DNA from 4 places in the Lysinibacillus louembei genome. Region 2 is predicted to be linked to each of the others. Evidence: riboswitches for the same ligand, from Rfam matches in the RefSeq annotation. Region 2 holds a riboswitch; each other region holds the start of a gene.

Region 1 (8,244 bases), 1.3 Mb from region 2:
GGCGGCAGATAAAAAGTTTATTTCATTCCAAAAAGGCATGTCAGATTTTATTTATCATATTGAAAAAAGTTTAACACAGGTGGAATTTAAAAAAGGTATCAATGTAACAGCTATTGCACAGGCTGATGCACGTTATACGATTGCGTTAAGCAACGGAGAAGCGGTCGAGGCGGATATTATCGTCTTAGCTGTGCCGAATGAAACGGTAAAGCACCTGTTAGTAAAGGAGGAGCTTGCTCCACATTTCGAGCAATTTACAAATGGCTCAGCTCTTACATTATATGCAGGCTTTCATGTGTCAGATTCGGTACTGCCTGCGGATGGAACAGGCTTTATCGTTTCGCATAATAGCGATTTGTTATGCAATGCATCAACTTGGACGAGCCGTAAATGGGCGCATACTTCCGCAAATGGTAACCTGCTAGTACGTCTATTTTATAAAGATAGCAACCCGCGCTATGAGGAGCTTGTGGCAATGTCGGATGAGCAGTTAACAGAAATTGCTTTACAAGATATTAAGCTAAGCTTAAATATTGAGGACAAGCCAATTGTCATCAACATTACTAAATGGATCAATAAAATGCCACGCTATGACCTCGCACATCGCGATGCTTTGCAAGCAGTGGAGCAGAAAATGACTGAGTATTATCCAAACGTGCTATTAGCTGGCTGCTCGTATTATGGTGTAGGGATTGGCGCATGTATTCAAAATGGTCGGGTGATAGCAGGAAAGGCTCTAGCATTAATATAAAGAGAAATGGTTTAAAACATTAAAAAGTGTAAGAGGTCAGTAGTGTTAAATTGACTTCTTGCGCTTTTTTAATTTAAGGATAAGGTATGCAAAAAGCTTAGATGATAAATCAAGTAGAAGAAATAGAAATGTTAAAAATTTTTTATATTGATTTTTTTTAACTTAAATTTAACCTTCATCATATATAATCGAAAAAAGTGTGCTGTTAGATGTGACCACTAAAAGTTTGAACAATAAAAATGTTAAGGAGGGATTTAAATATGGGAAAGAAAAAGGGCTTTATTTATTTACTTGTTGTATGTATGCTATTTATGAATGTCCCAATACCATCATATGTTGCAGCAAGTGATACGACCCCAATTGTAATTGATAATATTGTAGATTCAATTGAAAATACTTGGGTTATGAAAGTAGTTGGGTTAGCTGAAGGAAATACAGGAATCTTATACTCAACAAGTGATGATGATTGGAATACCATCAAGGTGCGCTATAAGGTATTTAGTATTACAGGGGCAGTATTATCTGATATTAGTGTTAGTGACATGATGGGTGCACGTGCTACCAATGTTTCTGGGGCTAATGCCTATGCAATTGCTGGTGGTAGGACGGTTATTACATGGGAAGGTACAAGTAATGGATGCGGTGGAGCCTTCCAATTTGTAATTGTTGCGAAAGATGGTACAGCTATTAAAACAGCGACAGATATTAGTACAGCATCCGCACCTTATAACTGTTATACAGGAATGACTGAGCTATCTAATGGAAACCTTGCTTTTATGTGGCAAAATACAGGTGATGAGTATTTGTATCGTATTTTTAATGCTGCTGGGAATGCTTTAACTTCACCTACCTCTGTTGAAAAAGGCGGAACGAGACAAGACAGCTTCCCACATAATTCAACGTACACACATTCATTGTCTGCCAATGATCAAGGACAGTTTCTGATTACCTATGATATTTATCAAAACAATAATTATATCGGTGCGATGTATGATGATGATGGCACACGAAGGCTAACTAATGGCGTACATCACTTTTATTTAGCTCCAAAGCCTTCTAATGCGTCATCATATAATATTGGTTTGAAAAATGGTCATTTTGGCGTGTTTTTCCGAACAAATACTACATTAAGTATGGATATTATAAATTCGCAAGGGCAAGTTCAAAAGACTATATCCTCTGACTTAGTTTATCAGGATAATCAAGGAGGAGCAGTTGCTTTAAAAAATGGAGAATTCCTTGTTTATGATACTTCCACACAAGGAAATTCCACATATCTTTACACGAAACATTATAGTGCAGATGGGACACTAGTAAAGGATTGGACACAACGTGATACAACCACGGTTATTAATCACAATTTAGGGTTGTACTACTCAGTGGAGCCCTTGATATTTGCTGGCTATGACTCAGGTTTTGGTTTTTATAATACTGCGACAAATAAGCTTAATTTGTACGATGTGGGAACAACAGGACCACCGTCAATTTCAGAACACCCATCTAATCAGATGATTGTTGCAGGACAAAATGCAAGCTTTACCGTAGCTGCGACGAATGCAACCGCTTATCAATGGCAAGTAAATACAGGCTCTGGCTATCAGAATATTACAGATAATGCGATGTATAGTGGAGCGATGACTGCGACATTGCAAGTTTCTAATGTATCTGTATCAATGAACAGCTACTTGTACCGAGTAGTAATTAATGGAACAGTCAATTCAAATGCAGCTACTTTAACGGTCAATCCATTAGTGAATGCAGCAACACCAACAATTATGACACAGTCAAGTCATCAAACGATACTTGTGAATGGGGCTAGAACCCTTAATGTAGCAGCAACAGTAGCAGATGGAGGTGCTTTAAGCTATCAATGGTACAGCCAAACAACGAACAACAATAGCGGGGGTACAGCGATTGTTGGTGCGACAAGTGCAACCTACACAGTACCAACGAATGTAGTTGGTACTACCTATTATTATGTAATAATTACAAATACTAATAACAGTGTGAATGGCACACAAACAGCAACAACAACGAGCAATGCGGTGCGTGTTATTGTACATGACCCACCGACATTTACCGTTTCAGAAACAGGTACCTGGGCATTTACGCCATTAACTGTAGGATATACAACTTCACAAAGGGATGCATTAAAGAGAAGTGTGACATTAACGAAAGTTGGGATAGGAGCAATTGAAAATCTAGCTGTGAGCTTCAGTGGTGGAGTAAACAGTAGCTTTATGACAGGTACAGTACAGCCTGATACACTTGATGACGGTGTGGAATCAGCAGTAATGCAGGTATTTCCGAAAGTGGGCTTACCAGCGGGAACGTATACAGAAACGGTGACTATTACAGCTGATGGAGGTTTAAGTGAAAGCTTCCAAGTAAGTATTACGATAAATCCATTAGTGAATGCAGCAACCCCTGTTATTCAGATACAACCAGTAAGTGAAATAGTATATAAAGGAGACTATGTAGTATTAAGTGTAGGAGCTACAATTAGTGATAATGGACAATTACACTATCAATGGTTTAGAAATACGGGGAATAATACACTTTCAGGTATACCAATTGATGGGGCAAACGATGCAACCTATGAAGTACCTACTGATACGGAAGGTACATCCTATTATTATGTGGCTGTGATAAATATAAATAATAGTGTTAATGGGAATAAAAATGCTAGCGAGTATAGTAATGTAGCAGAAATCAAAGTAAATCCATTAATTGAGCATACAGTGACTTTTAATTTAAATGGCGGTAGCATGATAGATCCAACTACTGTAGTCATAATAGACGGACAGAAAGTGAATAAGCCGGCAGATCCAATGAAAGTAGGACATACATTTGCTGGCTGGTATAAGGATAGCGGTTTAAATACGGAATGGAATTTTGACACAGATATAGTATTAGAAGATATGACCTTATATGCAAAATGGGAAGCAAACCCACATATCGTGACATTTGAAACAAATGGCGGAACAACAGTTGATACAGCAATAGTTTTATATGGAGAGATAATGAGCAAACCACTTAACCCAGTAAAAGAAGGATATACATTTGTCGGCTGGTATAAAGAAGTAACGCTTGATACAGAATGGAACTTTGCCACAGATGTAGTGACAGAAGATATGATACTTTATGCGAAGTGGTCAACAAACCCATATACAGTTACATTTAATACAAATGGTGGTACAACGATTAATACAGAAACAGTACAATATGGAGATCAAATACAACAACCTACAGACCCAACAAAGGTAGGACATACGTTTGTTGGGTGGTATAAGGATAGTGGATTGAACATAGAATGGGACTTTGCTACAGATGTAGTGACTGAGCCTACAATATTATATGCAAAATGGCAGGCGAATTCGTATACAATTGCATTTGATACAAATGGTGGAACAGCAATTACTACAGAAACAGTCAACTATGGTAACAAGATGAATCCGCCAACACCTCCAACAAAAGCAGAGCATACATTTGTTGGCTGGTATAAAGACAGTACATTGAATAGTGAATGGGACTTCGCCACAGATATAGTAACAGAGAATACAACACTATATGCAAAATGGGCTGTAAATTCATATAAAGTCACATTTAATACAAACGGTGGGACGGCAATAAACACAGAAATTGTTCATTATGGTGACAAATTGAAGCAACCGGCAAATCCAACAAAAGCAGAGCATACATTTGTCGGTTGGTATAAAGATAGTGGACTAAATTTGCCATGGAATTTTGTACTAGACACAGTGGCAGAAGATATGATTTTGTATGCAAAGTGGGCCGTAAACCCACCACCAACTGGCGGTGAGGGTACTACTGGACCATCAACGCCTGAGGTCCCCACTCCAACAAAGATTAAGATTGCCTTTGATATAGGCGGAGGGACAATATTAGATACAATAGAGATTACTTACAATACAACTATTCGTGATTTACCTCTACCAAAAAAAGAGGGGTTTGAGTTTTTAGGTTGGTATCAAGATCAAGAATTAACAAAGAAATGGTCAGATGAAACACGTGTAATAGCGAATATGACCTTATATGCGAAGTGGGAGGAAATCAAGCAACCTGTAACGCCTCAACCAAGTGTTCCTTTTAACGATGTGGAACAGCATTGGGCGAAGGAAATGATTACTGAACTGACAGCTCAAGGCATAATTAAAGGCTACGAGGATGGTTCCTTCCGTCCAAATGAGCCAATTAACCGTCAGCATGTTGCAGCACTTGTTGCGCGAGCCTTTACATTGAAGCAAATACGCACATCAGAAAATTTTTCAGATGTATCGTTGGAGAATCCATACTATGAAGCAATTATGATGTTACAACAAGCGGGTATTGTAGATGGAGAAAATGGGTTATTCAATCCGAAAGAATCAATTACACGAGCGCAAGTAGCCAAAATTTTAGTGAGTGTGCTACAGCTTACGCCTGAAGGCACAAGCTCATTCAAGGATGTTTCTAGCAAACATTGGAGTGCAGGTTATATTGCAGCACTAGAAAGAGCAGGGATTACATTGGGGGATAATGGCTATTTTTATCCAAATTCTCCGATAACGAGGGCTCAGCTTGTTGCATTTTTATATCGTGCACTACATTATTAAATAGTGAAAAAATCAGTGGGAATGAAGTGATTGCCCACTGATTTTTTTAGTTTTATTTTCTAGATTACTTGATATTATTCTTGAGAGAAGTAGATATTTCTTCTGATTAGTAAAAAACACTTCTCAAATGGCATCGACTACTCTATAATGAACAATAAGAATTTAATATGCATTCAATTTCTTATCGAGAGAAGCAGAGGGACTGGCCCGATGAAGCTTCAGCAACCAACAAACATGTCAGGTGCTAAATCCAGCAGGTGTATGCCGACAGATGAGAAGGAACGATACGAACGAGTAGAGCCTTCTTTATATTTAAATAAAGGAGGCTTTTTATTATTATTCAGCAATACCTGTTGAATAATACAGCCTCTGGCAGATGTCACGGATTAATCCGTACCCAATTACGACGAGGCGTAATTGATTATATTAAGCGAGAGCGAGGATGAAAGATGGGACTACGTGAAGCATTACAGGCAAGAGTATTAACAGCAGATGGGGCGATTGGAACACTGCTTTATTCATATGGATTGGATTATTGCCATGAAGAAATGAATGTTACAAAACCTGAGATTGTAGAGAAGATTCATGGTGAATATATTGCGGCAGGAGCTGATGTCATTCAAACGAATACATATGGGGCAAATGCTATTAAATTAGCACGCTATGGCTATGAGAATCGCGTGCAGGAATTTAATGCGGCTGCAGTTAGGCTAGCAAAGGCAGCAGTTGGTAAAGGTGAGCAATTTGTGCTTGGGACAATTGGTGGTGTGCGTGGAATCCGTAAAAGTGATGCGACATTAGAGGAAATTTTATTAGCGATTCGTGAGCAGGCAGAGAGCTTATTAGCAGGTGGCGTAGATGGGCTATTGCTTGAAACATATTATGATTTCGAAGAGCTATCTGCAACGGTTCAAATGCTGCGGCCATTAACAGATAAAGTCATTGTGGCACAAGTGTCGATGCATGAGCCAGGCATTTTACAAAATGGCATGAGCTTAAATGATGCATTAACGGAGCTAGATGCACTCGGTGCAGATGTTGTTGGCATGAACTGTCGCTTAGGTCCGTATCATTCGATTCAAGCAATGGAAACGGTGGAGCTACCGAAGCATGCCTTTCTTTCAGCATATCCGAACGCTTCTTTATTAGATGTAGAAGATGGTCGTGTTGTCTATGAATCAGAGGCTGATTACTTTGCACGTGCAGCGGTGGAGCTAGTTGGGCAAGGAGTGCGTTTGATTGGTGGTTGCTGCGGTACAACACCAAAGCATATTGAAGCAGTGAAAAAACGTCTAGCAGGTGTTAAGCCACTGACTGAAAAGGAAATTAAGCCTAGAAGTGCAGAGTTTGTACGTGTGCCAGAGCCACCAGTTGAAGAGCCGTTACATATCAAGGCGAAGCGAGGCCGTTCTGTTATTGTTGAGTTAGACACACCACGTCATTTAGAAATCGATGGCTTTGTGAAGGGGGCGAAGGAGCTGTATGAAGCAGGGGCTGATGTCATTATGATGGCAGATAATTCACTTGCCTCCCCACGTATTAGCAATATTGCGATGGCTTCGATTTTAAAATTGCAGCATGGTGTTCGTGCATTGCCTCATTTAACATGCCGTGATCGTAATTTAATTGGCTTACAGTCGCATTTAATGGGCTTAGATGCCTTGGATTTAAATGATATTTTAGTTGTGACAGGTGACCCGACAAAGGTAGGAGATTTCCCAGGAGCAACAAGCGTTTATGATGTATCCTCAATGGAGCTAATTACTTTAATTAAAAAATTAAACGAAGGCATTTCCTTCTCAGGGAAATCATTGCGCAAGCAGGCGAACTTCTCTGTTGCTGCGGCATTTAACCCAAATGTGCGTGTATTAGATCGTGCGGTAAGCCGTTTAGAGAAAAAAATTGAGCATGGTGCAGATTATTTTATTACACAGCCTGTTTATACGAAAGAAAAAATCGTTGAAATATATGAGGCAACAAAGCATTTAGACACACCAATTTATATCGGTATCATGCCATTAACAAGCTTTAGAAGCGCAGAGTTTTTACATCATGAGGTGCCAGGTATTAAATTATCTGATGATGCATTAGCACGTATGGAAGCTTGCGGGGATGATAAGGAAAAAGCAACGGCTGAGGGTATTGCTATTGCACAGGAATTACTCGATACAGCATGCGAATATTTCAATGGTATTTATTTAATTACACCATTTTTACGCTACGATATGACACGACAATTAATGGACTATGTGAAGCAATTTGATGCACAAAAAGGAGTCAAAGCAAATGTTTAATCACCCAATTGAAGAACAGTTAGCAAAGCGCATTTTAATCATTGATGGCGCAATGGGAACGATGCTACAAAATGAAAATTTAACATATGACGATTTTGGTGGTGAGGAGCTGGATGGCTGTAACGAGAACCTTGTACTGACACGTCCAGACGTTTTGCACAAAATACATCGTGCCTATTTAGAAGCGGGCGCAGATATTATTTGTACAAATACATTCGGTGGGACACCGCTCGTATTGAATGAATACGATTTAGGGCATAAGGCAATTGAAATTAATAAGCGTGCTGTAGAAATAGCCAAGGAAGAGGCTGCAAAAATTTCAACACCAGAATGGCCACGCTTCGTAGCAGGTGCTATTGGACCAACGACGAAAACGTTGTCGGTAACGGGTGGTATTACCTTTGATGAATTAGAGGAAAACTTCTATGTACAAGCACATGCACTTGTAGAAGCGGGCGCAGACTTAATTTTGCTTGAAACGAGCCAGGATATGCTGAACGTCAAAGCAGCGACAATTGGTATTAAACGTGCTTTTACTGATTTGGGGAAAGAGCTACCAATTATGATTTCAGGTACGATTGAA
Region 2 (8,244 bases):
CTATTCAATCAATAGGTAATCAGTGTATAATCATTATTACAACCTATTAGTACCAACTATCAATTTTGAAAGGAGCGTATATATGTCAATTGCTATAATTGTTATTTGCGCTTATTTAATCGGCTCCATCCCCTCTGCTTTATGGATTGGTAAGATTTTTTATCATACAGATGTTAGACAGCAAGGCAGCGGTAATTTAGGTGCAACCAATACCTTCCGTGTCCTTGGCAAAAAGGCAGGGATAATTGTCACAATTATGGATGTGTTAAAAGGAACTGCGGCTGTATTGCTACCGCTATTACCATTTTTTGCGGATGTGCAAATTCATGCATTAATTTTAGGTGTTGTGGCTGTCATAGGACATATCTTCCCTATTTTCGCCAGCTTCCGAGGTGGCAAAGCAGTAGCTACTTCTGCAGGTGTCGTACTAGGCTACGCATGGCCATTATTTTTGCTTTTATTTGTTGCCTTTTTTATTACATTGAAATTAACAAAAATGGTGAGCTTAACATCGATGATTGTTGCACTCATCGCCCTTATTTATAGCATAATCTATCTTGTATTAACAGGTGATTTCGCCTTATTTATTTTAATTGTCATTTTATTTACGTTTATCGTTTATCGCCATCGCGAAAATATTAAACGTATTAAAGCTGGCACAGAACCGAAAGTGAAATGGATTTAACTTTAAAATGCCAAGGTCTGAATTAGCAGCACTTTGGCATCTAACTAAGCAATTTGCTGTTCCTCATTTAGGAAATCCGCTAAAATAACATTATTAATGTATGTCGGGAGAGGTCTTCATGAAAATTATTTTGACGGATGCAGCTTTAAATTGGTTTCACACAGAAATGGAAGTACAGCAGGGTGATTATGTACGCTTTTATGCCAGATACGGTGGGTCATCGCCATTCCATGAAGGATTTTCACTTGGTATGAATCGCGAATTACCACATGAAATTGGCGTAGAAACGATTGTGGATGGCGTTCATTTTTACATAGAGCGCAATGATGAATGGTTTTTCAATGAGCATGATTTGCATGTAGGTGTGAATGAAAAGCTAGATGAATTAGCTTATGAGTACAAACAGGCATAAAAAAGCGATGCAACAGGCTCTTGTGGAGTCGTTGCATCGCTTTTTATTGTTCATTTATGAAAATATTTTCAAGAAGCTGCCGATGTGTGCCAACAATGATGCGGACATTGTCCAAATGATAAAATGTACTCGTAAAATTCATATCATATATATCCTCATTGGGTGAATATAAATAAATGGTTATATCATTCGCTAAAGCAAGTCCGAACTCAATATGACCGCCCTTCCCAGCAGGTAATAAAATGATTAAAAAATCAGCAAGTTGAACCGCTTCTTTTTCTGCATTGCCAATACGTTGCAATTCCTCTAAATTGGCTGCACGGCTGTTTTGTGTCCAGTCATACGTATGCTGAAAGCCTTTTGCTGTTAATTGGTCTCTTACATAACGGACATCCTCTATATTTTGAAAGCTGGAGGCAATGTAAAATTTTTTCGGTGTGCTAAATATGATATTCAATCTCCTCTTCAACAAAATCCCATTTGTATGGCGTTTCTTGGTATACGTAATAGTTCAACCAGTTGTAGAACAATAAATGCGAATGGGCACGCCATGTATTTTTTGGTGCTTTCGTTGGGTCATCATTTGGGAAGTAGTTCACAGGCACTTCTACATTATCTGCCTTGGCGATATCTCGCTCGTATTCATCAGCAAGCGTTGTCGCATCATACTCTAAATGTCCTGTAATCATAATTTGCTTATTGTCCTTCGATTGTACAATAAAGACACCCGCATCGTCTGAATAGCTCAGCAAGCGTAAATCTGGATGCGCACGCACCTCATCAATTGATACAGATGTATGTCTTGAATGTGGTGCTACATATTCATCGCTAAAGCCACGCACTAAATCTACCGTTAAATCCGTAATAACATGTGAGTATACGCCTGAGCATTTTTTCGGCAGCTCAAATTTACCAATGCCGTAATGATGATATAAAGCCGCTTGCGCACCCCAACAAATATTCATGATGGATGTGACATTTAGCTTTGCCCAATCCATAATATCCGTAATTTCCTTCCAATAGATAACGTCCTCAAATTCCATGCGTTCAATTGGCGCACCTGTAATAATCATGCCATCATAGCGGCGGTGTTTAATCTCAGCAAATGTCGTATAGAACGTTTGCAAATGTGATTTTGAGACATTTTTCGATTCATAGGTTGCTGTATTCAAAAATGTGACATTTACTTGTAAAGGTGTGTTCCCTAATAAACGCAATAATTGCAGCTCTGTTTTCTCCTTTTCTGGCATTAGGTTACAAACTAAAATGTTTAACGGACGGATTTGCTGTGTTCTCGCACGGTCCTCCTCCATCACGAAAATTTTCTCTTTTCTTAGTAGCTCACCTGCTGGCAACTGCTTCGGAATATTAATTGGCATTGCTTTTCCCCCATTTCTTGAAATAACAAATCAATACAAAAAACCCTCACATTCCAGCATAGAGAATGTGAGGGTTTTGTAAGCAATCCGTTCACTCTTATCTCTCGGGAGTCCCCCCGCTGGAATTAGCACCTTTCTAATCAATGTTAGAGGTTGCTGAAGCGTCAACGGGCCATATCCCTCGGCTTCTCTTGATAAGTGTTTTTTTAATTTTGTTTATTGTAGCATTATTGAAAGCGTTTGACAATAGGGTTTAAAATACTATTGTCAATACTCTACACTTCTTAAATCAAATTCCATACAATTTTTACAATCCCTTTTATATGAATCATGTTTTTTACTGATAATATATTAAAGTCGCCATCGTATAGCCGTCTATACGATTAACATCTAACATAACGTAATAAGAGCCTTTATCCCATAAGCTTGAAATATAATAACTACCGTCTGAACGTGTTTCCACATTACGTCCTAGCTCCTTAAGACCTTCTTTATAAAGCGTGTCATGGATAAGTTGTATTTCCGACCAATCACTATAACGGTCTCTATTAGGGAAGAAATCAAATCCAATCGCACCAAGCTTTTTATCCTCATAATAATATATCAATTCTGTTGAGTAACCATATTTCATTGCTGAGTAAACTAAAGTAGACACATTTCCCTTTTGTGATTTTCTAAGTAACTTTGCTGTTTCTGCTTTCTCAACTTGATTTATACTCATAGAAAAATCAATTTTTCGATTTTTATTTTGAGCGCTCTGTTCTTGCACTACTAAATAAGCATCCTTTACATACCCCTTGACATTTCCTTGTTTGATGTGTGACCAACCGTTGCTGTCCGTTGTGTATACAAAAACTTTCGAGCCATCTTTCAGCATCGTTACTTTAGCACCTTTCGAATGTGCTTCTTTTCTGACAATTAATCCTCCTTCTGATTTCACATATTTTGTTTGATTCACAGTTTGCTTTGATACTTTCGTTTCAGAGGTACTAGCTGATGCTTGAGCATCCCCATAATCCATAGCCGTTAGTGCAATAAAACATAACGATACTGCAATGATCCATTTGACGAACTTCATTCAACGCACTCCCTTCATAATATTAGTTAAATTGTATCATAGGAGGAAACACTATCCTATTATTGAAATGTAAGTTACACTATTATTTTTAGTTAATAAAAAAACAAAGGGGTTTAGCCATGTTTCCAACATTAGCAACAGAACGATTAATTTTGCGAGAGATTGTACACGAAGATGCTGGCGATATTTTTGCCTATTTTTCAAACGAGGATGTAACAAAGCATTATGGTATGCAAGCATTGGAGGATATTGAACAAGCCGAACAATTAATCGAAGGGTTTACAAAAGGCTTTCAAGGAAAAAGAAGTATGCGTTGGGGTATTACAATTAAAGGGAACAATCGTTTAATTGGTACAATTGGCTTTAATTTATGGGTACCTGTTCATAGACGAGCTGAGGTAGGCTACGAAATACATCCTGATTTTTGGCGTAAGGGCCTTGCATCCGAGGCGCTGGAGAAAATAGTAGAATACGGCTTTCAGGAGCTGGAGTTAACGCGCATTGGAGCGACTGTTTATATTGAAAATACAGCGTCTAATGAAATGTTGTTGAAGCAGGGCTTTGAACAAGAAGGCACTTTGCGCAATTATATGTATCAAGATGGTTACGCACATGATGTCAATATATATGCGAAGGTACAAAAAAGACAGGGGTGATTTCCCTGTCTTATTCAAAAAGCTCCTTCAATAACGTAAATGACTTGGCTCTCGCCTCTTCATCATAAATTGAAGCAGTGACCATCAATTCATCTACCTGTGTATCAGCAACAAATTTTTCAAGCTGTTCTTTAACCGTTTGTTGATTGCCGACAAACATATATTGGCGTTGCTGTAGCACCGCCTGTTTTTCAAACGGTGTCCAAATTTCATCCATATCGTCAACTGGTGGCTGTAGCAAATCATGTGTACGGCGAATAATGCTTAAGAAAAGCTGATAATGCGTTGTCGCTAATTTTTGTGCTTCCTCATCTGTGTCTGCAATAATGACATTGATACATGCCAGCATTTTTGGTTTTTCCAATGCTTCTGATGAACGGAATTGTGTACGGTAAATATCAATCGCCTGCATTAAATAATCTGGTGCAAAATGGCTAGCAAAGGCATATGGCATGCCACGACGCGCTGCAAGCTCAGCACTGAATAAGCTCGAGCCTAACAGCCATAGCGGAATATTTGCACCAAAGCCCGGATATGCTTTAATATGGTCGGTTTCTTTCGCTTGCATTAAATAGCGTTCTAATTCCTCTATATTATGTTCAAAATCCTCAGCGTCACGACGGCGCAATGCTCTTGCAGTGAACGGGTCTGTGCCTGGTGCACGTCCTAAGCCTAAATCAATACGATTTGGAAACATTGCATCAAGTGTGCCAAATTGCTCGGCAACAATGAGTGGTGCATGGTTTGGTAGCATAATACCACCTGAGCCAAGACGAATTTTTTTCGTTGCATTCGCTAAATAGCTTATAACGACAGCTGTTGCAGAGCTAGCAATCGCTCGGCTATTATGGTGCTCCGCTACCCAATAACGCTCATAGCCTAACTCATCTGCTAAGACCGCTAAGTTGCGTGAGCGTTGAAACGCCTCAAATGTTGTCTGTCCTTCTGCAATCGTTACTAAATCTAGAACAGACACGGGAATATTTTTTAACAATGGGATCACCTCACACATTACTATAACGAAATTTGGAAATAGATGCTTGCAATATGCTTATATGCTAAAGTAAATCAAGGTTGGGTCATTAACCTTTTGGCTTTTTCTAGTTTACTTCATTAAAAACTGCTGCAATGCTGCCATCTGCTCCTGTGCATGCTGATAGCCCATATTATAATTGCTATGGATTTGCGTTAAATTCTTTTCAAAGCTGTTCATCGCATAGTTCGGACGGAATAAAAACGCTTTGCCTTCTTCCTCAAGCTGCTTGCAATAAGCGAGTGTTTCGTTGTAGCGCGCGGCACGCTGTAGCATGCGCTTTGCTAATGCGGGATAGCGCTTGCCAAGCATTTTAATGGCAAATTTCGTTTGACGATCCAATGATTTTTGATAGCCATGTGGGCGTGTCAAGACAATGACATGCTTTTCGAAGCCCTTTTCCTCTGCTCTTGTAATAGGAATCGGGTCCGCTAGCCCACCATCATAATATGGAATGTTCTCCAATTTGATTTCAGGAAATAAAATCGGAATGGCACAGGTTGCTCGCAGCATCGTGCAAGCCCTATCCATTTGCAGCGCATCTAAATATTCAACTTCCCCTGTATAAGCATTTGTCACACCAATTTCAAACTGCCCTTCAAATTGCTCATATGTCGCCCAATCAAACAACTCTAGCTCATTTGGAATGGTATCATAGGCAAAATTCAGCCCGAACAAACTGCGCTCCTTTAAAAAGTTGCGCCAGCCGATATAACGTTTATCATGGCGATAGTTGGTAAACACGCGCAATGTACGCTCCTTTTGCTTCGATACGTAGGAGCAGCCGTTAATCGCACCAGCTGAAATGCCAATTATGTAAGGCATATGTAGCTTGTGCTCTAAAAAGGCATCTAACACGCCGCTCGTATAAATCGTGCGAAATGTCCCACCCTCTAAAATTAAACTAGTTTTTGTCATTTTGCTCACTCGCCTTTATCAATTGCTCTAGCTGTACATCCCATGCATTGGTGAATGTGTTAAAAACGCGGATATCAAATGTATTTTTGTTTGTATCATGTAAAACATATTGAAAGCATGGCACATCGTGGATTTGTAATTCCTCTGCGCTATTGATGGATGTAATAAATGTCTCATCATCATCATCATTTGACGAGGCAGCAACAATTTGCTCATCTGTCCATACAGCCATTTTTTCGTGCGAAAGCTCGTCAGGAAACTCATCAAATTCCGCTAGCTCCCCTTGTAAAAACGCTTCGTGCAATGGGCTATAATACAATTCTTGCTCCATTTCCTCTAGCTGTTCCTCGAAGATACCTGCTGCTAGCTGTGACCTGCCCTTTTCTGTCAATTGAATGGTTTCTTCCACTGTAACTAGCCCTGTTTTCTTCATTTTTTGCAGTAAATCTTCAATAAATAAAGCCTCTACTAAGAGCACATCCGCAACCATTTCAACATCTTGGAAACGCCCTGTTTGAAAGGTTAGGAGCATCATTTTCATTAAAATATCCATTGGGATGCGACGAATCGGCGTGTATTTCGCTAAAATTGTCTGAATGGGTATCGAAAATTGCTTTGTTTTTACAATTTCCACACCATTAGGACGCGGTAATTGCTTTTGAATTTGTCGTTCCAGCTGTTGTAATTCCATAAGTCACTCCTATGCGCGGTAGCCATCCTGCGCTTTCACAACATCAAGCACATGCTGATACATTTGGCGCGTTTCTTGTTTCTTTGGACGTTTTGTAAACATTTCCGTGCTACCGACCATAATTAATAATTCGCGTGCGCGTGATAATGCGACATTTAAGCGGCGGTAATCTTGCGCAAAGCCGATGCTGCCTTGCCCATCATGATTTCGCACCATGCTAACGATAATGACATCCATCTCCATCCCTTGGAACTTATCGACAGAGCCTGTACGAATATGCAGATGAGGATACCCTTGCTCCACCATCTCATTAATGCGTTTTACCTGCTCCGCATAAAAGCTAATGACACCAACAGATTTCTGTGCATCCTGTGGCAATAAGCCTTGCTCCTTTGCCTGCTTTGTTGCCTCATTAATGGATGTTAACAATTCTTTTACCTTTTCTAGCTCTGCTCGGTTAAATAAGCTTGCCCCTTCCTTCATACGTTCTTCAAAATGGGCTTGGTCATGCGGGATATCAAGCCATAGCAAATGATTTTGGCGGTTAAATAAAGGTGTTTCAAGCAAATGGTCACGCGCTTTGTCTGAATCAGGTAAGCCACATTGCAGGGCATCATGCTCATTTTTATAAAATGGCACAATTGTCTTCATAATCTTTTCATGCATGCGGTATTGAATTGCTAGCATCGTTTTATTCGACTGTGGCAAATTTTTATACAAGCGCTCAAACAATGATTCCTCTAACATTTTTTCAAGCTCACGCTTTTCCTCAAATGTATCGCTATTTTTAATGACTTGCTCTAGCGTTTCCTCGAAAGTTTCGTCCCCAATCAATGGTGGTAGCTGATGGTGGTCCCCAACTAAAATGATTTTCTTGCCCTTTAGCATCGGTAGCAATAGCTCTGGCGGCGTTGCCTTCGATACTTCATCGATAATAACCACATCAAATGTTGGATAATTGTCCATAAATTCTTTGTTCGCTGATGCAACACAAGTTGTCCCAATAACGTTGGCATGCTTCACATACAGCTTGCGAATTTCCTCTAAGTCATGCTCACTTGCATTTTCTAGCATTATTTTCCATTCACTTTGAAGCTGCTGTGTGACAGGTAATAGCTCAAGCCTTTGCTCAGTTTTTGCGATTTCTGCTTGCGTCGCTGTTATGCGTTGTTCGACTCCGGATAATGCTGCCTCCGGATTTTGCTTTGTTAGCTGCTCAAGCTCTTCCCGTTCTTTTTCTAATGCAAGACCCGTGCTATTGATTTCTTTAAGCTGTTCCTTTAATGATTGGATAAGCTCATTGCCATGTGTAAGCTGCTCGTTGACTTGCTGTAGCTCCGCTGTTTTTGCTTCGTAAGTCACCGTCAGCGTTGCCTGCTTCATTTTTTGGTG
Region 3 (8,244 bases), 740 kb from region 2:
GCCCTTTCTGAATTGCCTGCTCAATCGTTGCATATGCTAAATACGGATAAATTGCATCAACACCAAAGCCAATTAATGCAGCAAAGTGGTGCACCTCTCTCGCCTCGCCACTGCTAACAATAATGCTTACCTTAGTGCGTAAGCCTGTTCGCACTAAATATTGATGTAAGCTACTTGCAGCTAATAAAATTGGCACTGTTGGTATTGTGATATCCTCATTTTGATCTGTTAAAATTAACAATGTTGCACCATGCCCAATCGCCTTTTTCGCTTGCTGCTGTATACGCTGTAATTCTTCTGCTAAGCTTTCCTTAAATGTTAAATCCATCACAGTGTACTGGAAATCTGATTGTTTTAGTAGCTCGGTATATTCCCCATGCGTTAAAATTGGTGTATCAAGGAAAATTCTACGTGCATTTGCTGCTGTCGGATGCAATAAATTACCTTCAGCGCCAAGCAATGTCATGGTCGATGTGACAACATGCTCACGTATGGAATCAATCGGTGGATTTGTTACTTGCGCAAATAGCTGTTTAAAGTAATTGAACAGCGATTGTGGGCGCTCAGATAGTACAGCAAGCGGTGTATCATTGCCCATAGCACCAAGTGGATCCTTCCCTTCCTTCGCTAAAGGCACAATATATTTTTGAATATCCTCAAATGTATAGCCATAAATTTGCTGCTGACGTGTAATATTTTGCACTTGTACAGATGGCTCTTCCTTTGCTTCAAGCTTGACCATATGCTCCTCTAGCCACTCTGCATATGGATATGCTGCAGCCATTTCAGCCTTTAGCTCATCATCTGAGATGATTTTCCCTTGCTCTAAATCAACAAGCAGCATTCGCCCTGGACTAAGACGGTCCTTATATAAAACGTTTTCCTCTGCTATATCAATAACACCTGTTTCAGAAGAGAAGATAATATGGTCGTCCTTAGTTACATACAAGCGACCTGGACGTAAGCCATTGCGGTCTAAAATAGCGCCAATTTGCTTGCCATCTGTAAAGCAAATTGCTGTTGGCCCATCCCAAGGCTCCATTAAGCTTGCATGATATTGATAAAATGCTTTGCGCTCTTTTGCAATGCGTGGATTTTCTGTCCATGGCTCAGGAATTAGCATCATTGCTGTATGTGCAGGTGTGCGTCCTGCTAGTACGAAAAACTCAAAGGCATTGTCTAGCATTGATGAGTCTGAGCCTGTCGTATCGATAATCGGTAAGATTTTTTGTAAATCTTCCCCGAAAGCCTCTGAAATAAATTGCTGTTCACGTGCTTGCATCCAGTTAATATTGCCACGCAACGTATTAATTTCACCATTATGAATAATGTAGCGATTTGGATGTGCTCGCTCCCACGATGGGAATGTATTTGTAGAATAGCGTGAATGGACAAGTGCTAATGCGGAAACAAAATGCTCATCTTGTAAATCTAAATAAAATTCACGTACTTCCTCAGGTGCTAGCAGCCCTTTGAATACAATTGTTTGACTGGACATACTTGGACAATAAAAGGTATAATTTTGCGCTTTTGCCCAATGCTCTGCCTGTTTGCGAATTAAATATAGCTTGCGTTCAAAGGCAAGATTGTCTGTTGTATTAGCTGCGATAAATACTTGACGAACAATCGGCGCTGTCGCTTTTGCTACCTCGCTTAAACATTCTTTATTAATCGGTACTGTACGCCAAGCAATTAGTTGCTGCCCTTCTTGCGCAATCAATTCATTTATTTTTTCTTCGATTGCCTTGCGCTGTTCCTCATTATTTGTAAAAAATAATTGCCCAACACCGTACATCCCTTTATTAGGTAATTGTAGCTCTGGACATTGCGTTTTAAAAAAGGCATCTGGAATTTGCACCATCAGCCCTGCACCATCCCCAGTTTTCCCATCGCTTCCACGCCCTGCACGATGCTCTAAGCGACATAGCATTTCTAAACCATTTTTGACAATATCATGAGAAGGTTGCCCTTTAATATTTGCGTACATGCCAATACCACATGCATCATGTTCAAACTCTGGTGAATAAAGACCTTGTGTGACTGGCAATTGATGAAAAGTCATAGATGATCCCCCCAATTTTTTCAATAACGTATTTACATTTTATATTTTTCAGAATAATATAAACAATATATAGTTTGGATATAATCTATCTAAAAATCAGATGAATGGGGTGGAAACGTTGGAGTTACGTCAATTGCGTTACTTTGTTGAAGTGGCTGAACGCGAGCATATTTCAGCAGCAGCAGAGCATTTACATGTGGCACAATCAGCAATTAGTCGGCAAATTGCCAATTTAGAGGAGGAATTAGGTACCCCCCTTTTTGAGCGTGTTGGTCGCAATGTCAAGCTGACACCAGTTGGGAAAATCTTTTTAGAGCATAGCTTAACCGCTTTAAAGGCAATAGATTTTGCTACAAAGCAAGTTGAGGAATATTTAGACCCACAAAAAGGGGTCATTAAAGTTGGCTTCCCAACAAGCTTAGCAAGCTATGTTTTACCAACTGTGATTTCCGCCTTTAAACGCCAATATCCCGATGTCGCCTTTCAGCTGCGTCAAGGGTCTTATAAATACTTAATTGAAGCTGTAAAAAATCGAGAGCTCAATTTAGCTTTATTAGGGCCGATTCCACCAAAGGATGAGTTAATTGATGTCCGTGTGCTTTTTAGCGAAAATATGTATGCACTGCTGCCAACATCACATCCATTAGCTAAAAATGAATCGATTAATTTAATTGATTTACGTCATGAAAACTTTGTACTCTTTCCTGAGGGCTATGTTTTGCAAAAGGTGGTCGTCGATGCATGTCGTTCAGTAGGCTTTTTGCCAAACATTACATCTGAGGGTGAGGATATGGATGCATTGAAGGGGCTTGTTGCAGCTGGTATTGGTATTACACTATTACCTGAGAGCTCGCTCTATGACTCCACACCGCGCTTAACCGTCAAAGTACCTATTGCAATGCCTGTTATCCGCCGCACAGTTGGTGTCATTTATCCGACAACTCGCGATTTAGCACCATCAGAGCAAATCTTTTTATCGTTTGTTGGCGATTTTTTCTCAAGGCTGACGCAGTTTCAGTAAAGAATGTGGATCGTGACCACCACAGGAGCACACATTATGTAATGTAAAAGTAGAGGCTACCTGAAAAGAATCATCTTTTCAGGTAGCCTCTGTTTTAAGGGAGAACTTTCATAATAGTTGTAAGCGATTTAGAAAGTTATCTATTATTTTTCAACTGGTACAACAGCGCCGTCCCATTCCTCTAAAATAAAGTCTTGGATTTCTTTTGATGTTAATACATCTACTAATTTTTTAATTGAATCGCTGTTTTCATCGCCTGTACGTGTAGCGATAATGTTTACATATGGAGAATCTGAGCTCTCGATTGCGATTGAATCGTTAATTGGGCTAATGCCTGCATCGATAGCAAAGTTTGAATTAATGACAACAACGTCGCCTTCACCATTTTCAAAATAAGTAACTAACATTTCTGGTGCAGAGTCTGCATCAAATACAAGATTTTTTGGATTTTCTACAATATCCTCTAAACGCGCCTCAGATTTTACAACGCCTTCTTTTAAAGTAATTAAACCTAAGCTTTCAAACAATGTTAAAATACGACCTTGCTCTGTTACAGAGTTTGAAATAATAATTGTTGCGCCGTCTGGTAATTCATCAAGTGATTTATATTTTTGTGAGTAAACACCGATTGGCTCAATATGAATACCACCTGCATTCGCAAAGTCATAGCCTTTTTCCTTCATTTCATTTTCGAAATATGGAATCGTTTGGAAATAGTTCGCATCTAATTCACCAGAATCTAAATCTTGGTTTGGCAATATATAATCTTGGTATGGACGAACTTCAATTTCAACGCCTTGCTCAGCTAAAATTGGCTTCGCTTTTTCTAAAATAATATCATGTAAACCGTATGATGCACCTACTACTAATTTTGTTGGCTCTGCTGTTTCTGTTGTACCATTGTCACCTTCTGTGTTGCTACCTGTTGTTTCTTGCTCTTTATCTTCTTTAGCACCACAAGCTGCTAATACTAGCGCAAGTGCTGAGAATAATAAGATTGATAACCATTTTTTCATGTTTTTTCTTCCTCTCTTTTTTCACTTTCTATATGTCAACAAGTTACCTTGTAAAGACCTAACGTTTATCTACTTTGACTGTCAAAATATCGCCAATCCATTGAATAATAAAGACGATGACTAAAATAAAAATTGTTGCTACTTGTGTTACATCGCTACGGCTACGTTGGAAGCCATCGATATAGGCAAGCTGACCTAAACCACCTGCGCCGATAATCCCTGACATTGCTGTATAGCCAACAAGTGCAACGGCTGTTACTGTAATACCTGAAATCAAGGCAGGCAATGATTCAGGAATCAAGACCTTCCAAATAATCGTCGATGTTTTCGCCCCCATTGAACGTGCTGCCTCGATAACACCTTTATCAATTTCACGCAATGCAATAAGTACCATGCGCGCATAAAACGGTGCTGCCCCAACAATTAAAGCTGGTAGAGCGGCATTCGTTCCGCGAATTGTTCCAACGATGAATAACGTAAAAGGAATTAATAAAATAATTAAAACGACAAATGGAATGGAACGAAAAATATTAACGAGTGACCCTGTAATAAAATTGACAATTTTATTTGCCCACAACTGATGTGGGCTTGTTAAAAATAGTACAATCCCGATTGCTAGTCCTAAAATAAATGTAATTACAGTAGAAATTGTTGTCATATAAATCGTTTCATAGGCTGCTTGCCACATTTTGTCCCAATTGACGTTCGGAAATAATTGCTCAACCACGTTCAATCACCTCCGCTTGAATATTGTTTGTTGCTAATAGCTGCAATGCACTTTCAATATTTTCTTTACCTCCATCAATATGCACGATGAGCGTACCGTAAGGACCATTTGCCGTATGTGAAATAGCGCCATGCAAAATATTAATATCTACATCAAATTGCTTAATTAACTGCGACATAATAGGCTCTTTTGTTGATTGACCAACAAAGGTAACACGTACAATTTTGCCAGTCGGATAGTTTGTCACAATTTGCTCGATTGATTCCTTCGTCTCACTTGAATCAGAAACTTGCGACACAAAGTTTTTCGTAATCGTTGCCTGTGGATTTTGGAATATATCTAGCACCTTGCCTTGCTCCACAACTTGTCCAGCTTCCATCACTGCAACGCGATGACAAATTTTACGAATAACATGCATTTCATGTGTAATTAAAACAATTGTCAGCCCTAGCTTTTTATTAATATTCAAGAGTAGCTCTAAAATAGCATCCGTCGTTTCAGGGTCTAGCGCTGAAGTTGCCTCATCACAGAGCAATACTTCTGGGTTATTTGCTAATGCGCGGGCAATGCCAACTCGCTGCTTTTGCCCTCCTGATAGCTGTGAAGGATATGCTTTCTCCCTTCCGTTTAAACCGACTAGCTCCACTAGCTCCTGCACGCGGCTTGCTCGCTCGCTTTTGCTGACACCCGCAATTTCTAATGGAAATGCGATATTTTCCTCAACCGTACGTGACCAAAGCAAATTAAAATGTTGAAAAATCATGCTTATTTTCTGACGTGCTTGGCGTAAGCTTGCACCAGAAGTATGCGCAATATCCTCACCATTGACAATGACTTCTCCAGTTGTTGGCTTTTCCAAACCGTTGAGCAAGCGAATCATTGTACTTTTACCCGCACCGCTGTAGCCGATAATGCCAAATATTTCGCCTTGATTGATTGTTAAATTAACATCACGAACAGCGGTCAAATCGCCATTTTTCGTTTTGTAAACTTTCGTTATATTAGATAATTGAATCATCGTTATTCTCCTTTTAAAAATCAAAAAAACCTTTCCACTTTGAGCAAGCAGAAAGGTTTTACATAATGAATTTATGTTGAACCATTCTCTCATCTTTCAAAGTGTATACTTTGTGTGACTTGGCACCTTTTCACATTCGTGATGGTTGCCGGGCTTCATAGGGCACTTCCCTCCGCCGCTCTTTATAAGAGGATTTATTTAATTTGTAAATTTAGTATGAATGTACTTTATCACGATATAAAAAGTGCGTCAACTACTTTTTAATATTTCATATAAATTTAGTACGGATTGAAAGGCATAAATTTTTTCCATTGTGCCGTCATCCCTTGCTATTACTAGGCATGGAACACTTTCTACTTGCAACTCCAAGGCTAATTTTTCAGAATAGTTTAAATTCATTTTTCCTATTGGCATAGTAGGTAATAGCTGTTCCACGACATCCATCATTTTCGATGCGATGGCACATGTTCCACATATTGGCGTATATAAATATAGCGTGACAACATCATTATTAGTTAGCTGCTGTTGCCACTGCTCGATTGTCCATTCTTCCATTATCATTGTCCTACTTTGTACGTATATTTGCTTTTTTCAAAAGTGTAGCTAACACAGTTGTTGGGGTTGTTGCAACCTCTTTATATTGTGCAGGTATTTCGAGCTGAATAGCCTCTGAATAAACTCGCTTCATTAGCTTACGCATTTTTTGCCCTGATACATCCGCATCAAAAAGCGTATAAAATTTAAGATACTCATATGGTGCTAAAAGTTCAAGCAAATTGTCTTCACTCATCGTTCCGTTTGTACATAATATAATCGCATCCTCGGCAATTACTTGCTCCAGCTTTAATTTATCCGAACGCCCTTCTACAACCATACAAATCATCAAAATTCTCCTTTCATACGCAAATGGGGTGCCAGGAAAGCAGATCAACATCTGTTTTACCGACACCCCCTTTATATTTGTTTTACTCTGCAGTCATTTCGTCGTATTGCTCAGAAGTCATTAACTCATCTACTTCAGATGGGTTCGATAGCTCAACAACAACCATCCATGCTTGCTCATATGGAGACTCGTTCACGAATTCTGGGCTATCACCTAACTCTTCGTTTACTTCTACAACTTTGCCTGATACGGGCGCATATAGCTCCGATACAGTTTTAACTGACTCAACGCTACCAAATGGCTCGTTCAACGTTAATTCGTCGCCTACTTCTGGTAGTTCAACGAATACGATATCGCCTAGTTCATTTTGTGCAAAATGCGTAATACCGATACGCGCCTTGCCGTCTTCAACTTTTACCCATTCGTGCTCTTTAGAATAACGTAATTCTGTTGGTGTGCTCATGAAAACCCCTCCAAATATGTAATACATTCATTTTCAGTTTGCCATATTTCTTACGTAAAAACAAGCTACTATTCACGTTATTTCCACGATTCTAAGAAGTCAGACTCCTTGAAGCCTAACGTCACTTTTTTGCCATCCGTTACAAGCGGTCGCTTAATCAGCATACCATCAGACGCCAGCAAGGCTAATTGCTCATCCTCTGTCATTTCTGCTAGCTTATCCTTCAAGCCTAGCTCCTTATACTTCATCCCAGATGTATTAAAAAATTTCTTCAACGGCAGCCCGCTCGCCTCATAAATTGCTTGTAGCTGCTCCTTTGTCGGTGTTTCTTCTACAATATGTATCGACTCATACGTAATATGCTGATCGTCCAACCATTTTTGCGCTTTTTTACATGTTGAACATTTTGGATATTGATAAATTTGAATTGTCATTTGCCAGTCGCTCCTTTTTCATTGCTTCTTAAAAATCATATCATAAATTCTTTTAAAAAGACCTTGAAAAACATTTTATATCATATTACCTTGTTCTAGAAAGGGGACTGAAGTATGAACATGACAATTGAACAACTACCCTCATCAAGAATCGCCTATTTCCGAAGCATCGGGGAGTATGGGGGAGAGAAAAACCAAGAATTGATGGAAGCTTTTAAAGAATGGGCAAAATTGCAAAATATATTTGAGCAATCTATTATTTTAGGCATACCACAGGATAATCCACAAATTGTTCTGAAAGAGGAATGTCGTTATGATGTTTGTGCTATTGTAAGTGAAGATTTTAACGTCACAGCGCCCGCTCAAACTGGGCAATTTTCAGGTGGAAAATACGCTGTTTTCTTGCTTGATCATACAAAAGAGGCTGTGAGCGAATTTTGGAAAAATATTTTTAATGCGATTGAAAAAAATCATTTATCTATTAGGGAGCAGCCGATTATTGAGAGATATACGGCTCAAATGATTAATCAGCATTTATGCGAAATATTAGTGCCTATTCAGTAAAGGGTAGTGCTGTTATTTTTTAATTCAAAAGTAACAATTCGCTCTACCAAACATAA
Region 4 (8,244 bases), 600 kb from region 2:
ATATTGTGAAATTTTACTTCTGGATTTTTCAAGCGCTTTAAAAGCTGTTGCAAATCTTTATACCATTTCACTGTAACAGTTGTATTATGCGGTATGTCATCTCTTAACTCTTCATATACCTCTGCATTTCGAGACATCAGCTGCATCGTAATTTCATGATTGAGCCTTACACTAGATGTTAATGCACTAATACTTGTTAAGGCATTGGACATTTTCCCAGGCAGTAGCTTTAAGTGCATCCATGGTGAAATAAAGATTACACCTGCACATTCCAGCTGCTTTTTTTGTAAAACATTCATTAATACTGTTGCACCTAAACCATTACCTATAACAAATACAGGCAAATTTTCCGATAAGCCTATTTCTATTAATTGCTTTACATAGTCCTCATATTTAAAAAAATCTTCATCGTGATAATTGATATTTTTTGCCTGTGCTCCGTGTCCTGGTAAATCCCCCATTACAACGTGAAATCCTGCGCTTCGCAGCTTTTCAATTAGCCAAGCATACCAACGATGATGCTCATATGCTCCATGGACAATTGCAACAACTGCTTTTGGCTGTCCTTCAGCCTCCCATTTCCACATTGCAATCCCTCCTATATTTTAACCTGTTCTTTTTATCATGAAATAGATGCCTTTATTATAATCGGTATTTATACGATTGTTTAAATTTTATTTTCTATTTTTCCCTACTTTTGATACGATGGTTGCATAGTTTGCATAAAGAAAGGAAGCGTTTTTAACATGATTTACCCATATAAAGGGATAATGCCAAAAATTGATTCGACTGCATTTATCGCAGATTTCGCTACAATAACAGGGGATGTCACAATTGGAGAGGAATCTACAATATGGTTTAATACAGTTATTCGCGGCGATGTAGCACCAACTATTATCGGTAAACGTGTCAGCATACAAGATTTAAGCTGTATCCATCAAAGCCCAAACAATCCCGTGGTGATTGAAGATGAAGTAACAATCGGTCATCAAGTAACATTGCATGGCTGTACAATTCGCAAACGTGCATTAGTTGGGATGGGCTCTATCATTCTTGATGGTGCTGAAATTGGGGAAGGTGCCTTTATCGGTGCGGGAAGCCTCGTTCCTCCAGGCAAAAAAATTCCTGCCAATATGCTCGCAATGGGACGTCCTGCAAAGGTAGTGCGCGAAATAAACGCAGAGGACCGCAAAGATATGGATCGCATCATCCGTGAATATGTAGAAAAAGGCCAATATTATAAATCATTAAAAGAAGATGTGTGAACCACACCCCACTTAACTATTTTGAAGTGGGAGTCTTACACTAGATAAATAATAAATAGCTGTCAAGAAAGTAAGGTATTGACCTACATTTCATGACAGCCTTTTATCATTTTATTATTTCACTAATAATGCTGCTTTTTCTTTTAATACTTCCGCTTTATCTGTTTGCTCCCAAGGAACATTTAAGTCCGTGCGGCCAAAATGTCCGTAAGCTGCCGTTTGTTTGTAAATTGGACGGCGTAAATCTAACATTTTAATAATGCCTGCTGGACGTAAATCAAATAGCTCACGTACCCATTCTACAATTTGTGATGATGACACTGTTCCTGTGCCGAACGTATCAACAGCAATCGATACAGGCTGTGCTACACCAATTGCATAAGCAAGCTGCACTTCCGCACGCTCTGCTAAGCCTGCTGCAACAATATTTTTCGCTACATAACGCGCTGCATAAGCTGCTGAACGGTCAACCTTCGTTGCATCCTTCCCTGAGAATGCACCACCACCATGACGTGCATAGCCGCCATATGTGTCTACGATAATTTTACGACCCGTTAAGCCAGCATCCCCTTTTGGTCCACCGATAACGAAGCGACCTGTTGGGTTAATGAAGTATTTTGTTGCATCATCTAATAATTCTGCTGGCACTACTGGTGCAATGACAACACGCTTCAAGTCTGCTTGAATTTGTTCTAATGTTACTTCCTCATCATGCTGTGTCGAAATAACGATTGTATCCACACGCACTGGTACATTATTTTCATCGTATTCTACCGTTACTTGTGTTTTACCATCTGGACGTAAATACTGTAATTCACCCGATTTACGAACCTCAGTTAAACGACGTGCTAGCTTATGTGCAAGGCTAATTGGTAACGGCATAAGCTCAGGTGTTTCGTTACATGCATAACCAAACATTAAACCTTGGTCACCTGCGCCAATCGCCTCGATTGCTTCATCAGTCATTGAGCCTTCACGCGCTTCAAGCGCTTGGTCTACACCTTGTGCGATGTCAGGCGATTGCTCGCCAATCGCTACAAGCACAGCTAAGTTTTCTGCATCAAAGCCATATTTACCACGTGTATAGCCAATTTCTGCAACAGTATCACGTACAATGCCTTTAATATCTACATAAGTTGAAGTTGAAATCTCTCCTGCAACTAATACTAAACCTGTCGTTACAGTTGTTTCACATGCTACACGCGCATTTGGATCTGCTGCTAAAATTGCATCTAAAATTGCATCTGAAATTTGGTCACAAATTTTATCTGGATGCCCTTCTGTTACACTTTCTGATGTAAATAATCTACGGTTTGTCATGTTATTTCCTCCTATAATTCCTGCGAATATGATACGGTACTCGTTACCCATGTCAAGCTTATTTCAAGCCGCTATCGCTTCTTAACACGAGGATTTTGAAAGGTGTAATGGTTCAAATTTGCAATAAAAAAACCTTCCACTCATTTAGTATGAGAGAAAGGATTGTATGTTCGTTCCCTTTCACTCTTATCGTTCAAGGAGAAATCTCCTTGCATCAGGTTGGCACCAACGCATGATGTGAAAAGTCATGCAGGTTGCCGGGCTTCATAGGGCCTGACCCTCCACCAGCTCGGGATAAGAGTATCCGTTCAATTTCATATAATACATAATTCTTTTTCTACTGTCAAATGCTATATACGTTTATTTTTCGTTGGACTACATCCTATGACATCCGTTTTATACAGTTACACGAATTCGCCATAAAATTTCATAAATTTATAACGAATTAGTATAGACTATTTCGTTTAATGTGTTATACTTTTTGTATTCGAAAGAAAGAAATACCCTTTATTAATGGGAATATTATAAACAAAAGGATGGTTTTAAACGATGAATTCAGTAGAAATTGCGAACGAACTGAAAGATTTATTAAATGGTACAAATGTTCATGTTCAACTTTCTGTTCCACAGTTAGTAGAAAAAGCAACATCTCGTGGAGAAGCAATTTTAACTGTTGATGGTGCATTGCGTGCTGAGACAGGCAAATATACTGGTCGTTCTCCTAAAGATAAATATACGGTTGAGGAAGAAAGCACAAAAGATAAAATTGATTGGGGCAAAGTGAACCGTCCAATTTCTTCTGAAGTGTTTGAAAAACTATATGTAAAAGTAGTTAATTATTTAAAAGAGCGCGATGAGCTTTTTGTCTTTAATGGCTTTGCTGGAGCAGATAAAGATTCGCAAATCGGCATTAAAGTAATTAATGAATATGCATGGCACAATTTATTCTGCCACCAATTATTTATCCGTCCAACTGCTGAAGAGCTAACTGCACATACAACAGACTTCACAATTGTTTCTGCTCCTAATTTCAAAGCAGATCCAGCTGTGGATGGCACAGACTCTGAAACTTTCATTATCGTGTCATTAGAAAAGAAAGTTATTTTAATCGGTGGTACAGAATACGCTGGTGAAATGAAAAAATCTATTTTCGGTATTATGAACTACTTATTACCTGAGCAAGGTATTTTATCAATGCACTGTTCAGCAAATGTTGGTGAGGCAGGCGATGTTGCACTATTCTTCGGTCTATCTGGCACAGGTAAAACAACTTTATCAGCAGATAGCGATCGCAAGTTAATCGGTGATGATGAGCATGGCTGGTCAGACAACGGCGTATTTAATATTGAAGGTGGCTGCTACGCAAAAACAATTAACCTTTCAGCAGAAAAAGAACCTGAAATTTATAACGCAATCCGCTTTGGCGCTGTTTTAGAAAACGTTGTAGTTGATGAAAACACACGTATTTGCAACTATGATGATGGTTCATTAACAGAAAATACACGTGTTGCTTACCCGATTGATTATATCGAAAACATTGCAAAACCTTCTGTAGCAGGACACCCACAAACAATTGTGTTCTTAACTGCAGATGCATTTGGGGTATTGCCTCCAATCTCTAAATTAACAAAAGAGCAAGCGATGTATCATTTTTTAAGCGGTTTCACATCAAAGCTAGCAGGTACAGAGCGTGGTGTAACAGAGCCAGAACCAGTATTCTCAACATGCTTCGGTTCTCCATTCTTACCGCTTCCTGCAACAGTTTATGCAGAAATGCTAGGCAAGAAAATTGATGAGCATGGCTCTCAAGTATTTTTAGTTAACACAGGCTGGACTGGTGGCGAATATGGTGTAGGTAGCCGTATGAAGCTTTCTTACACACGTGCAATGGTTCGCGCTGCAATTGACGGCAAGCTAAACGATGTTGAAACAACGCAAGACGATGTATTCGGCCTACACATCCCAACAGCAATCGAAGGTGTGCCATCCGAAGTATTAAACCCTCGTGATGCTTGGGCTGATAAGGATGCATATAATGAAAAGGCGAAACATTTAGCAAGCCTTTTCAATGATAACTTTAAAAAATTCGCTAACGTTTCGGAAGAAATTTCGAAAAAAGGTGGCCCATTAGCTTAATAATTTTAAAAAATAAGCTGTCAGGAAAGTAGCAAACTACTTTCCTGACAGCTTATTCTTGTTTTTGTTTCGGTGCCAGGCACACACACAATTTGCACACAATTCAATATTAATTCCACATTCGCTGTTTAAATTCACCTTTTTTTGCCCATCCTCAATTTATTCAACGAAAGTCGTTTGGAGGAGATAAAAATGAAGGGTTCGAATACACCACACCGTGCTGATTCTGAATTATCACCAAATGCACAGCCACAGCCGCTATTCACTTCATTATCCAAAACGATTGATGCGCTTAAACAAGCTACTGGTCATAGCAATGATGTGATGGTACGGCAATTATTGGTTGGCAAATCTGCCAAACAGTCCATCGCCCTTATTTATATTGATGGTTTAGTAAATAAAGAAGAGCTGACGAATACGTTGCTAGAGCGCCTTACAGGGCAATTTACCGATGAAATTGAGCTCAATATGGAGAATACGACTGACTATTTGAAACAGTATTGTTTAACAATTGGTGACATACAGGAAATTAAAGATTTCGCTGCACTTTATCGCTCTCTTTTCAATGGCAGTACGATTATTTTACTAGATGGAGTAGCAGTTGCACTTGCCGCAAGTATGAAGGATGCAAAAGATCGACCCGTCATGGAGCCTGCCGCTGAGTCTGTCATACGTGGGCCACGCGAGGCATTTACGGAAACATTGCGTACAAATACAGCATTAATTCGTCGAAAGATTAAAAACCCTAACCTCTGGATTCAAACGAAAGTGATTGGCTCTGTCACTCAAACAGATGTAGCCATCGTATATATTAATGGCATTGTCAATGACAAAGTAGTGAAAGAGGTGCTAGCACGCCTAGATAAAATTGAAATTGATGGTATTTTAGAAGGTGGCTATATTGAATCATTAATTCAAGATGCTCAATTTACGTTGTTTCCAACAATGTATAATACCGAACGGCCAGATGTTATTGCTGCCGAGCTGCTTGAAGGAAAAGTAGCAATTTTAGTTGATGGTACACCTTTTGTTCTTATTGTACCTGCTTTAATTACCTCCTTCCTACAATCATCTGAAGATTATTATTCCAATGTGTTTGTTAGTTCGTTTATACGCATATTAAGGATTGCAGCTATCGGAATTTCATTAATTGCGCCGTCCTTTTATGTTGCTATTACAACATTTCATCATGAAATGTTGCCAACACCTATGCTCATTAGTATTGCTTCTCAGCGTGAAGGTGTGCCCTTCCCTGCTGTTATTGAAGCGTTAATCATGGAAATTGCCTTTGAAATTTTGCGAGAAGCTGGGCTACGTATGCCCCGCACAATCGGACCAGCTGTGTCCATTGTTGGTACATTGGTTATTGGGCAAGCAGCTGTTGAAGCAGGAGTTGTATCTGCAGTAACAGTTATTATTGTTGCTTTAACTGCCATCTGTAGTTTTTTATTTCCATCATACGGATTATCTAATTCTATTCGGATTTTACGATTCCCATTTATTTTACTCGCAGGTGGCTTCGGTTTATTTGGCGTTATGATTGCTACATTGGCACTCGTTTTACATTTATGTAGCTTACGTTCATTTGGCGTTCCTTATTTAAGTCCATTTGCACCGCTGATTCTTGAAGATCAAAAAGACGCTGTTTTACTATTTCCACGCAAATTTTTAACTAAGCGTCCACGTTTAGTTAGCCAAAGCAATCCAACAAGAGCAACAAAGTACGAAAGAACATTTAAACGATAAATTAAGGAGGCAGTAGTGATATGAAGAAAATAGCGGCTCTTTTGCTATGCACTATACTCTGCCTTCTGCTCAGTGCTTGCTGGAGCAAAAAAGAACTAAACGAGATTGCCATCGTTGTCGCATTAGGTATTGATCAGGTGGATGATGAATATGAAATAACCGTCCAAGTTGTTAATCCTGGTGAAATTTCCTCTAAACAGCCAACGAGTGGACGCTCTCCCGTAACGTCCTATTCGGCAACAGGCTCAACATTATATGAAGCTATTCGAAAAGTAACATTGGAATCACCACGTAAATCGTATTTTGCACATTTACAAATGGTTATATTAGGAAAGGAGCTTGTCACAAAGGATATTCGTCCAGTTTTAGATTTTTTATCACGTGATCATGAATTTCGCAATGATTTTAATATTATTGTGGCACATGAGGATACTGCTAAAGATATTGTCAGTGTCTTAACACCTATTGAAAAAATACCGGCAAATAAAATAACAAGCTCTTTGAAAACTTCTGAAAAGGCATGGGGCTCAACTGTCACAATGACAATGAATGATTTAATCACTTTTTTACATGATGGCAATAACAATCTTGTGTTATCTACTATTACATTGCTTGGTAATAAGCAAATTGGTAAGACGCAAGCAAATGTTGATCAGATTACAATATCCGCCATTTTACAATATAGTGGGTTAGCTGTTATTAAAAACGGAAAAATGATTGGCATACTGACAGAAGAACAAAGCAAAAGCTATAATTTTTTAATGAATAATATTAAAAGCACTGTTGAAATCGTTGCTTGTCCAGAGGAGGGTAATTTAGCAACTGAAATTACCGCTTCTAAGACAACTATTAAAGGAACCTTTGAGAATGACGTACCTTCATTCGATATAAAAGTCAATGTGGAGCAAAATGTAGGTGAGGTAAAATGTAGGATTGATTTACAAGCCAAGCAGACGATGGATTATATTAATCATGAGACATCTGTTACTCTTGCGAAAAAAATTGAAGACACACTACACACATTACAGCAAACCTATGATGCTGATGTAGTACATTTCGGTCAAGTGCTCCATCGGCAAGAGCCTAAAAAATGGCGCAAGATAAAAGAGCAATGGCCAATGCTTTTTCAAAATGCCAAAGTAACTGTCAATGTAAAGGTAGATACAATTACACCAGGCACTATACAAAACTCCACGTTCTATCCAATAAAGGAGTCAAAGTAAATGATATTTTCTATCGTAATTATCATTATTGTAGTCATTATAATTTGTTTACATTGGACTGCGTTGCGTAACAATCAAGAGCCTGCAACGACATGGTTATTTTTTATCATATTGCTATTAGGAACAGCAGTAGCAATTGCATTAAGCTTCCACCTTCGCATACCTAGTCCTGTACAATTAGTGACATTTATTTATCAACCTTTAAGCAATGTTATTGAAGCATTCCTTCACATTTAAGGAGCGATGCATATTATGAACGATAAGCAAATGATTAGTACACGGCAATTTACGATTGTTACATTTCTATTTTTTATCGGCACATCCATTTTAATTATCCCATCCTATTTAGCAGAAATGTCTAAGCAGGATGCATGGATTGCTGCTATTATTGGCGTCGTTTTTAGCCTTTTACTAGTGATGCTATTTATTAAAGTATCTCGTATTGCGCCACAGCATTCTTTTGTAGAAATTATTGAAAAAGTATTTGGTAAATGGCTTGGAAGAGGTATTGCTCTTTTATTTGTACTTTTTGCATTTATGAATGCAGCCGAATT

The links. Region 2 has a riboswitch for S-adenosylmethionine ahead of metA (homoserine O-acetyltransferase MetA). Riboswitches for the same ligand answer to the same signal wherever they lie in the genome.
Region 1: linked by a shared signal. The riboswitch ahead of R6U77_RS07970 (bifunctional homocysteine S-methyltransferase/methylenetetrahydrofolate reductase) and the one ahead of metA (homoserine O-acetyltransferase MetA) in region 2 are both predicted to bind S-adenosylmethionine.
Region 3: linked by a shared signal. The riboswitch ahead of R6U77_RS10680 (methionine ABC transporter ATP-binding protein) and the one ahead of metA (homoserine O-acetyltransferase MetA) in region 2 are both predicted to bind S-adenosylmethionine.
Region 4: linked by a shared signal. The riboswitch ahead of metK (methionine adenosyltransferase) and the one ahead of metA (homoserine O-acetyltransferase MetA) in region 2 are both predicted to bind S-adenosylmethionine.

The regions. Positions count from the first base shown of each region.
Region 1 is NZ_CP137624.1:1,597,135-1,605,378, forward strand. It holds gene hemG (protoporphyrinogen oxidase) at 1-751, shown strand, start outside; gene R6U77_RS07965 (InlB B-repeat-containing protein) at 1,012-5,367, shown strand; SAM riboswitch class I at 5,546-5,645, shown strand; gene R6U77_RS07970 (bifunctional homocysteine S-methyltransferase/methylenetetrahydrofolate reductase) at 5,817-7,661, shown strand; gene metH (methionine synthase) at 7,654-8,244, shown strand, end outside.
Region 2 is NZ_CP137624.1:2,899,635-2,907,878, reverse strand. It holds gene plsY (glycerol-3-phosphate 1-O-acyltransferase PlsY) at 83-685, shown strand; gene R6U77_RS14440 (HesB/YadR/YfhF family protein) at 804-1,097, shown strand; gene R6U77_RS14435 (group-specific protein) at 1,141-1,554, opposite strand; gene metA (homoserine O-acetyltransferase MetA) at 1,538-2,476, opposite strand; SAM riboswitch class I at 2,571-2,677, opposite strand; gene R6U77_RS14425 (SH3 domain-containing protein) at 2,814-3,554, opposite strand; gene R6U77_RS14420 (GNAT family N-acetyltransferase) at 3,674-4,210, shown strand; gene R6U77_RS14415 (LLM class flavin-dependent oxidoreductase) at 4,221-5,222, opposite strand; gene R6U77_RS14410 (patatin-like phospholipase family protein) at 5,316-6,161, opposite strand; gene R6U77_RS14405 (nucleoside-diphosphate sugar epimerase) at 6,148-6,852, opposite strand; gene R6U77_RS14400 (DEAD/DEAH box helicase) at 6,862-8,244, opposite strand, start outside.
Region 3 is NZ_CP137624.1:2,163,894-2,172,137, reverse strand. It holds gene gltB (glutamate synthase large subunit) at 1-2,062, opposite strand, end outside; gene R6U77_RS10695 (glutamate biosynthesis transcriptional regulator GltC) at 2,181-3,083, shown strand; gene R6U77_RS10690 (MetQ/NlpA family ABC transporter substrate-binding protein) at 3,227-4,099, opposite strand; gene R6U77_RS10685 (methionine ABC transporter permease) at 4,158-4,826, opposite strand; gene R6U77_RS10680 (methionine ABC transporter ATP-binding protein) at 4,819-5,844, opposite strand; SAM riboswitch class I at 5,931-6,035, opposite strand; gene R6U77_RS10675 (thioredoxin family protein) at 6,094-6,399, opposite strand; gene R6U77_RS10670 (toprim domain-containing protein) at 6,410-6,727, opposite strand; gene gcvH (glycine cleavage system protein GcvH) at 6,810-7,190, opposite strand; gene R6U77_RS10660 (arsenate reductase family protein) at 7,268-7,624, opposite strand; gene R6U77_RS10655 (AraC family transcriptional regulator) at 7,739-8,188, shown strand.
Region 4 is NZ_CP137624.1:2,298,322-2,306,565, reverse strand. It holds gene R6U77_RS11560 (alpha/beta hydrolase) at 1-587, opposite strand, end outside; gene R6U77_RS11555 (gamma carbonic anhydrase) at 747-1,265, shown strand; gene metK (methionine adenosyltransferase) at 1,380-2,585, opposite strand; SAM riboswitch class I at 2,769-2,886, opposite strand; gene pckA (phosphoenolpyruvate carboxykinase (ATP)) at 3,135-4,721, shown strand; gene R6U77_RS11540 (spore germination protein) at 4,914-6,467, shown strand; gene R6U77_RS11535 (Ger(x)C family spore germination protein) at 6,488-7,690, shown strand; gene R6U77_RS11530 (hypothetical protein) at 7,691-7,927, shown strand; gene R6U77_RS11525 (GerAB/ArcD/ProY family transporter) at 7,943-8,244, shown strand, end outside.